Regions from separate parts of the Pseudarthrobacter sp. S9 genome, predicted to be linked through region 1. Evidence: predicted binding sites of a transcription regulator. Region 1 holds the regulator's gene; the other holds the start of a gene.

Region 1 (4,416 bases):
GGCCCGCCCGATAGATCCCGTCAGTTGGACCGGGCCCGTGCGTGGCCCGTTACCAGCGGCCGAGGATGTCGCTGGCCAGCACGGTCGCGGCGGGGCCGGCGGTGGACGAACGCAGCACATGATGCCCCAGCAGGGCGGTGACCGCACCGGCGTCGCAGAGCCGGGTCACTTCCCGCGGGCTGATGCCGCCCTCCGGGCCCACGATCAGCAGCACTTCACGGCTTGTTTGCCGCGGCCCGCCGTCGGACGCCGTGCCGTCCGTTGCCGGGCCCCCCGCCCATGCCTCCAGCACCTGCCGCAGGGGGCGCACCGCGTCCTCGTGCAGGATGACCGCGAGGTCCGCGGCGGCAACGGCCGCCTGCAGGCCGTTGCCGTCGACGGCGGCACGCACCTCGGGAATCCAGGCACGGCGTGCCTGCTTGGCCGCCGCGGTCACGACTGACTGCCACTTGGCGTGCGCCTTCGCTGCCCGTTCAGCCTTCCACCGGACGATCGAACGCTCCGCCTGCCACGGAATGACGGCGTCGATCCCCAGCTCAGTGGCGGTTTCGGCGCCGAGCTCATCGCGGTCGCCCTTGGCGAGGGCCTGGACCAGGACAAGGCGGATGCCGGGCCGGGGTTCGGCGGAGATGTCCGTGCATTCCACGGTCAGTTCCCCGGGCGCGGCGGCGGTCACGGTGCCGGTGAGGCGCTTGCCGGCGCCGTCGGCGATGTCCACCGCCTCCCCGACGGCAAGTCGCCTAACCGTGACGGCGTGGCGGGCCTCGGCGCCCCCGAGGACAAAGGTCGACCCGGGGACCTGCTGGTCCAGGGTTCCTGCGGCGGTGAAGAAGACCGGGTTGCTCACCGCTAAAGGTTACCGAGCCTGTCCCGCAGTTTGGCGAAGACGCCGCCGCTGGCGGCAAGCTTTCCTTCGGTGAACTGTTCGCCGCGCAGCTTGGCGAGCTGCCGGAGCAGGTCTTCCTGGGCGGCGTCGAGCTTGCCGGGGGTCTCCACTTGGAGGTGCACCCTGAGGTCCCCGCGGCCGTAGCCGCGGAGGTGGGTGACGCCGAGTCCGCGCAGGGTGAGGACCTCGCCCGACTGGGTGCCGGCCTTGACATCGATCTCCTGCTGCCCGTCAAAGGTGTCCAGGGTGAGCTCCGTGCCGAGCGCGGCGGCGGTCATCGGGATGTTGAGGCTGGCGTGCAGGTCATCGCCGTCGCGGACGTAGGTGGGGTCGTTGTTGACCCGGATCTCGACGTAGAGGTCGCCGGCGGGGCCGCCGGCGGGTCCTGCCTCGCCCTGTCCGGAAAGCTGGATGCGGGTTCCGGTGGCAACGCCGGCGGGAACCTTGACGGTCAGGGAACGGCGGCTGCGGATCCGGCCCTGGCCGCTGCACTCGTTGCAGGGGTCCTTGATCACGGTGCCGAAGCCCTCGCAGGAGCCGCAGGGGGCCGAGGTCATGACCTGGCCGAGGATGGACCGCACGGCGCGCTGGACCTGCCCGCTGCCGCCACAGATGTCGCAGCGTTCCGGGTGGCTGCCTTCGCGGCAGCAGGAGCCGTTACAGGTGGGGCAGGTGACGGCGGTATCAACCTCGAGTTTCTTGTTGACGCCGAACACAGCGTCGCGGAGGTCGATCCGGACGCTGATCAGGGCGTCCTGGCCGCGCCGGATCCTGGACGCCGGGCCGGCCTGGCCGCCGCCGGCGCCGAAGAAGGTGTCGAAGATGTCCTGGAAGGCGAAGCCCTGGCCGGAGTAGCTGCCGCCGCCGAAGCCGTTGTCGGTGCCGTTCTCGTTGCCGGTGGTGTCATAGATCCGGCGCTTCTGCGGATCGGAGAGCACCTCGTATGCGTGGGTCACGGCTTTGAACCGGTCCGAGGCGTCGTCCCCCGGGTTCACGTCCGGGTGCAGGGTGCGTGCCAGCTTGCGGTAGGCCTTCTTGATCTCTTCCCCCGTCGCTTCGCGGGAGACTCCAAGAACGTCGTAATGGCTGCTCAAAGTTCGTATCTCTTCCTTGTTGTACTGCCTGTCGGGGCAAGAAATCCGGTGCGCGGCGGCCCGGGGCCGCCGGCTGGTCGGTCAGGGGCCGGTCAGGGCCCCAGAATCCTGGAAAGGTAGCGGGCCACGGCGCGGACGGCGGCCATGGTGGTGGGATAGTCCATCCGGGTGGGTCCGAGCACGCCGACCTTGGCCGTGGCATCCGGGCCGTAGCCGGTCGCGACCACGGAGGCCTCGGCGAGCCCGTCGTACGGGTTTTCCCGGCCGATGCTCACCGTGACGCCGCGCGGGTCCTCCGCCATTTCGCTGAGCAGGCGGAGCATGACCACCTGTTCCTCGAGTGCCTCCAGCACGGGGCCGATGCTCAGCGGGAAATCCACGTTGGAGCGGGCAAGGTTGGCTGTGCCGGCCATGACCATGCGCTCTTCGCGGCTGCTCGTGGCCATGGCCTCGAGGGCGCGGGCCAGGGCCTGGGCAGCGCCGCGGCGCGCCGGCGGGCAACTGGCGACGAGAACCGGCAGGGACTGCAGCAGCAGGCTCAACGGCGCCCCGGAAAGGCTGCCCAGGAAGCGGCTCCGCAGCTCGGAGAGGGCCTCGTCGGGAAGGTCCTGCCCGACGTCGATGACCCGCTGCTCCACCTTGCCGGTGTCCGCGATCAGCACCGCCAGCACCTGCCTGGGTGCCAGCAGCACGAATTCGATGTGCCGGACCTTCGCCCGGCTCAACAGCGGATACTGCACCACCGCGACCTGGTTGGTCAGCTGCGAGAGGAGGCGCACGGTGCGGTCGAGAACGTCGTCGAGGTCCTCGGATCCCTCGAGCAGGGCCTGGATGGCGCGGCGCTCCGCTGGGGAAAGCGGCTTCACCGCCGAAATCTGGTCGACGAAGAGCCGGTACCCCTTGTCCGTGGGAATCCGTCCGGCACTCGTGTGCGGGGCCGTGATCAGGCCCTCATCTTCCAGCGCCGCCATGTCGTTGCGGATCGTGGCACTGGACACGCCGAGGTGGTGCCGTTCAACGAGTGCCTTGGAGCCAACGGGTTCACGGGAATGGACGTAGTCCTCCACGATGGCGCGCAACACTTCGAGTTTGCGTGGTTCGCTCACCCTCCACCTCCAATCGACTGTCCCTCATCCGGTGCCCGCCGGTCCACGGCGGGCGGTCCGCAGTGGCGACTCATATTGGGCCGGTTAGCACTCGACATGCCTAAGTGCTAACCAGTCTAATATGAGTCGCCGTGTTGTTAGCATTGGATTCGCTCCAGGCGTTGCTCCCGGGCCCGTGTTTCCGGGCACAGCGGGCGCAGATCCCACGGCAGCGGACCCGCCTTCGGCAATTACAGCCGGGCACAGGCCGCCCGGCCCCGGTCCGGGATAATTTCACCGACCGCCACACATTCCGAGTGCAAAGCAGCGTGTAAGAGATGTTGAACCAGAATTGGGGACCCCAGGACCTGTCCGCCCCCGCCACGAGCCAGCTGCCGGCGGTGCCGGTGGAACGCGGCATGGTGCTGGAGGATGTGCAGTCCGGGTGGGTCGGTGCCGTCACACGGGTGGAAAAGTCCGGCGGCATGCACGTGGTGGCGCTGGAGGACCGGCGGGGCAAGTCACGGTCCTTCCGCCTCGGGTTCGGCTTCCTGCTGGAGGGTCAGCCCATCCGGCTCATGCCCCCGGCGCCGCGGAGTGCGCCCCCCGCGGCCGGAGCCGGCCGCACCGCTTCCGGCTCGGTCCGCGTGCACGGCCAGCGCGCCCAGGTGGCAAAGGCCAGCCGGATCTGGGTGGAAGGCAAGCACGACGCCGAACTCGTCGAGAAAGTCTGGGGTGACGATCTGCGGGTGGAGGGCATCGTCGTCGAGCCGCTGCACGGCATTGACGATCTCCCGGCCGCCGTGGCAGCGTTCCGGCCGGGGCCGGGCCGCCGCCTGGGCGTGCTCGTGGACCACCTCGTCCCGGATTCCAAGGAATCCAGGATCGCCGACGCCGTCATGGCCTCACCCGGCGCCGCGGGCAATGTCCTGATTGTCGGCCACCCCTATGTGGACGTCTGGCAGGCCATCCGTCCCGCGGTCCTGGGCATCGAGAAGTGGCCGGTGATTCGGCGCGGGGTGGACTGGAAGACCGGCATCCTCATGGCGTTCGGCTGGCCGCACACCACCAAGGAAGACATCGGCCTGGGCTGGCAGAAACTCCTGGGCGCCGTCCGCAGCTATGCCGATCTGGAAGCGTCCCTGCTGGGCAGGGTCGAAGAGGTCATCGACTTCCTCACCGCGCCGTAGGGACACACCCCGGAACCCCTCCCGATCTTCATTTCGCCGCCCGAGCACGTATTCTTGGAACGGCGGTCGCACTCCTAGCGCGGCCCCGGCTCTTCCAGGCAGCAACGCATCACCGCAATCCGAAGGATTTAACCGTGGCAGATAACGCACGCGAACACCCG
Region 2 (4,416 bases), 1.6 Mb from region 1:
CCGTGGACGGCTCCGGGGACGATGTCTTCGTGCACTGGTCCGCGATCATCGGCGACGGCTACCGCGCCCTGGATGAGGGCCAGCGGGTGGAGCTGGAAGTCGGCGAGGGCGAGAAGGGCCCGCAGGCCGAAAGCGTCCGGCCCGCCTAGTGGCACTCCCGGCGGCAGCGCACCCTCCGCAGGACCCTGCCCGACGCCGGACGCGTACTGTGCGGCTAAGCCGCGCCGCGGCGGCAGGGGCCGCCGCGGTCCTGGCCATGACCGCCTGCCTGGGGCCGACCGGGAGCGCCCGCGTGGCCACCGCCGACGCCAGCGGTGACGGCACGCTGCGGATCGGCCTCATCCTGGACAACACGGGCCCGCAGAACTTCCTCAATGCACCCCAGGCGGCCGCGGCGAAGCTTGCCGTCAAGGAAATCAACGCGGCGGGCGGCCACAAGGGCAAGCCGGTAGAGCTGCTCCCGGAGACCATCAGCACGGACACCGCGGCCCAGGCCAGGGAGCTCGTGGCGGCCAAGGCCGACGTCGTGATCGGCCCGACCGACTCCAGCCGCGCCCCCGCCGCCATCGACGTGCTGTCCAACGCCAAAGTCGCGGTGATCTCGCCGGCCAACTCGGCCAGCGGGCTCAGCACGTACAAGAGCGGCGGCTACTATTTCCGCACCTCGGCGGCCGACATCGCGCAGGCCGCCGTCCTCGCCAAGCTCGCCAAGGACGGCGGTGCCAGGACCCTTGCCGTCGTGCACGAGGAAGGCAGCTACGGCAAGGACGTCGCCGCCGCCGTGGCCGCCGCGGCGAAGCAGTCCGGGCTGGATCCCGTGGCCGACGCGGAGTTCAGGGCGGGGCAGGCGCAACAGGCGGCGGCTGCCGCCAAGGCAGCGGCCCCCGACGCCGTCGTCCTGGTCTCCCGGGAGGGGGCGCAGGGCGCCATCGCCGAGTTGAACAACCTGGGGCTCGCGGGCAAGAAGCTCATCCTCAGTGACGGGGCCGTCAACCAGTACGGTTCCGGCCTCGGCACCCGCGCCCTGGACGGCGCGCGCGGGATCCTGCCCGGCGTCTTTCCGTCCGCCACGTTCCAGGCCGCCCTGGTGGCCGTTGAACCGGGCTTGAAGGACATGACGTTCGCCGCCGAGACCTACGACGCCGTCAACCTGGCCGCCGTGGCCGCGGCTGCGGCGGAAGACGACGCCGGCACGTCCATCGCGGCAAGGCTCGTTGCCGTGTCCGGCGGAACGGCGCAACCCGCCGACGGCGGACAGCCAGCCGGCGGACAGCCAGCCGGTGCCCAGCCCTCCGGTGAGACCACAACCTGCAAGTCATACAAGGAATGCGCCGACGCGATCCGCGCGGGCAAGCGCCCCGACTACGACGGCGAATCCGGGCGGATCAACTTTGATTCCCACGGCGACGTCACGGAGGCGAACTACACGGTGTACAGCTACGGCGCCGACAACAAGGCCACAATGAGCGGCAACGAAACCGCGAGCAGCAGCGGCGGCTGATCGCCCGTAGCGTATTGCGCCGCCGCAGAGCGCCAATACAGGCGGTCCGGATCATGCGCTGCTTGCACTCTCCCCGGGGGAGTGCTAATTATTGACTTAGCACTCCCGCGTACTGACTGCTAAAACGACGCCCGGTTCGGCCGGCCGCGAAGCGAGGCAGCCGGACTGGGAGCGAAAGAAATACCTGGCTGGGGTGAGATCCCGGACCCAGCGGCATACAGAGGCCGCCGGGGAGGGATCGTCCGTCGCGGGCACCGCAGCAAAGGTTCATTCTTAACGACTGTCCCGAAAGGACTACTGCCGTTATGGCCAAGATCATTGCATTTGATGAAGAGGCACGCCGCGGTCTTGAGCGAGGCCTGAACATCCTCGCCGACGCCGTCAAGGTCACCCTCGGCCCGCGTGGACGCAACGTCGTCCTCGAAAAGAAGTGGGGCGCCCCTACGATCACCAACGATGGTGTTTCCATCGCCAAGGAGATCGAGCTGGACGATCCTTACGAGAAGATCGGCGCCGAGCTGGTCAAGGAAGTTGCCAAGAAGACGGACGACGTCGCCGGCGACGGCACCACCACCGCCACCGTTCTGGCACAGGCCCTGGTCAAGGAAGGCCTGCGCAACGTCGCAGCCGGCGCTGACCCGCTGTCCCTCAAGCGCGGCATCGAGAAGGCTGTTGAAGCCGTCACCCGCGAGCTCCTGGCCTCCGCCAAGGAAATCGAGACCAAGGAAGAGATCGCTGCCACGGCGTCCATCTCTGCCGGCGACAACGAGATTGGCGCCCTGATTGCCGAAGCCCTGGACAAGGTCGGCAAGGAAGGCGTCATCACCGTCGAGGAGTCGAACACCTTCGGCCTCGAGCTGGAGCTCACCGAGGGCATGCGCTTCGACAAGGGCTACATCTCCGCGTACTTCGTCACGGACGCTGAACGCCAGGAAACGGTCCTCGAGGATCCGTACATCCTGATCGTCAACTCCAAGATCTCCAGCGTCAAGGAACTGGTTGCTGTCCTCGAAAAGGTCATGCAGTCCAACAAGCCGCTGCTGATCATTGCCGAAGACATCGAGGGCGAGGCCCTGGCCACCCTGATCGTCAACAAGATCCGCGGCACCTTCAAGTCCGTTGCCGTCAAGGCTCCGGGCTTCGGCGACCGCCGCAAGGCGCAGCTCGCGGACATCGCCATCCTCACCGGTGGCCAGGTCATCTCCGAGGAAGTCGGCCTCAAGCTTGAGACCGCAGGCCTCGAACTCCTGGGCCACGCCCGCAAGGTCGTTGTCACCAAGGACGAGACCACCATCGTTGAGGGTGCAGGCGACGCCGACCAGATCGCCGGCCGCGTCTCCCAGATCCGCGCCGAGATCGAGAACTCCGATTCCGACTACGACCGCGAGAAGCTGCAGGAGCGCCTGGCCAAGCTGGCCGGCGGCGTTGCAGTCATCAAGGCCGGTGCCGCAACCGAAGTTGAGCTCAAGGAACGCAAGCACCGCATTGAGGACGCTGTCCGCAACGCCAAGGCTGCTGTTGAAGAGGGCATCGTCGCCGGCGGTGGCGTTGCCCTGATCCAGGCTGGTGCCAAGGCATTCGCCAACCTGCAGCTCTCCGGCGACGAGGCAACCGGTGCGAACATCGTCCGCGTTGCCATCGACGCGCCGCTGAAGCAGATCGCCTTCAACGCCGGCCTCGAGCCCGGCGTCGTGGTGGACAAGGTCCGCGGACTGCCCGCAGGCCACGGCCTGAACGCCGCCACCGGCGAGTACGTCGACCTGCTGGCTGCCGGCATCAACGACCCGGTCAAGGTAACCCGCTCTGCCCTGCAGAACGCGGCTTCCATCGCCGGCCTGTTCCTCACCACCGAGGCCGTTGTGGCCGACAAGCCGGAGAAGAACTCCCCGGCCATGGGCGGCGGCGACGACATGGGCGGCATGGGCGGCATGGGCGGTTTCTAACCACCCGGCTCGCTAGCCACTCCACGCAGTTCAACGACGGCGGTCCCACCTTCGGGTGGGGCCGCCGTCGGCTTAACGGCCGTCCCGGAGGATCGCTGCGGGAGGGCGCGGGGCGGTGGGGGCCGGCGGCATCTGGCAGGATAGTGCAGTGACGATTACAGCAGCGGCCGACGGTTCGGCCTTAGGAAATCCCGGCCCGGCCGGATGGGCCTGGTACGTGAACGACGACTGCTGGCGGGCCGGAGGGTGGCCTCACGGCACGAATAACCAGGGCGAGCTGATGGCCGTCCTGGACCTGTTCCGGGCAACGGCGCACCTGCCCGGCGAGGACCTGCATATCCTCTGCGACAGCCAGTACGTCATCAACGCGGTGACCAAATGGATGGCGGGCTGGAAGCGCAAGGGATGGCGCAAGGCGGACGGCAAGCCTGTGCTGAACGTGGACCTGCTCAAGGAGATCGACCAGGCGCTCGTCGGCCGCAAGTACACCTTCGAGTGGGTGCGCGGCCACGCCGGGCACGACCTCAACGAGGCGGCGGACGACCGCGCCCGGGCGGCCGCCACGGCCTACCAGCAGGGCGTTGCGGTCCGGCATGGCCCCGGGTTTGGCACTACGGCGGGAACCGCCCCGGCGGCTGCGCAAGAAGCGGCCCCGGCACCGCAGGAATCGCCAACCGCAGCGCCGGCAGCGCCCCGGCCGGCCGGACAGCAGGAACTCTTCGGCGAGCCCGGCGTTTTCAGTGAGCCCGATCTCTTCAGCGAACTCGAAGAGGCGTCGCGCGCAACCGCAGGCGGCGCGGACGCGAGCCCTGAAGCCGTCGTCGAGTCCCTTGAGCGCGAGCTGCTGCGGCCGGAAACCCGGGGCGACCTGGGGCGTACCGGCGTGCTGCTGCACCCGGATTTCACCGAAATCGGCAGCTCGGGCCGCGTCTGGACCCGCGACGCCATGATGATGGCACTGGAAGAGAACCC

The links. Region 1 encodes HrcA, which represses chaperone genes, less so after heat shock. Its sites were predicted from a motif close to TTNGCACTCGNNNNNNNCGAGTGCNAA; they were not measured.
Region 2: the regulator HrcA is predicted to act here: its motif matches at 1,598-1,624, upstream of groL (chaperonin GroEL).

The regions. Positions count from the first base shown of each region.
Region 1 covers NZ_CP189576.1:4,103,866-4,108,281, reverse strand. The annotation lists gene ACQCSY_RS19770 (16S rRNA (uracil(1498)-N(3))-methyltransferase) at 50-847, opposite strand; gene dnaJ (molecular chaperone DnaJ) at 850-1,980, opposite strand; gene hrcA (heat-inducible transcriptional repressor HrcA) at 2,073-3,086, opposite strand; gene ACQCSY_RS19755 (DUF3097 domain-containing protein) at 3,404-4,255, shown strand; gene ACQCSY_RS19750 (DUF4870 domain-containing protein) at 4,390-4,416, shown strand, end outside.
Region 2 covers NZ_CP189576.1:1,108,780-1,113,195, reverse strand. The annotation lists gene ACQCSY_RS05175 (cold-shock protein) at 1-149, shown strand, start outside; gene ACQCSY_RS05170 (ABC transporter substrate-binding protein) at 209-1,501, shown strand; gene groL (chaperonin GroEL) at 1,807-3,444, shown strand; gene ACQCSY_RS05160 (RNase H family protein) at 3,593-4,416, shown strand, end outside.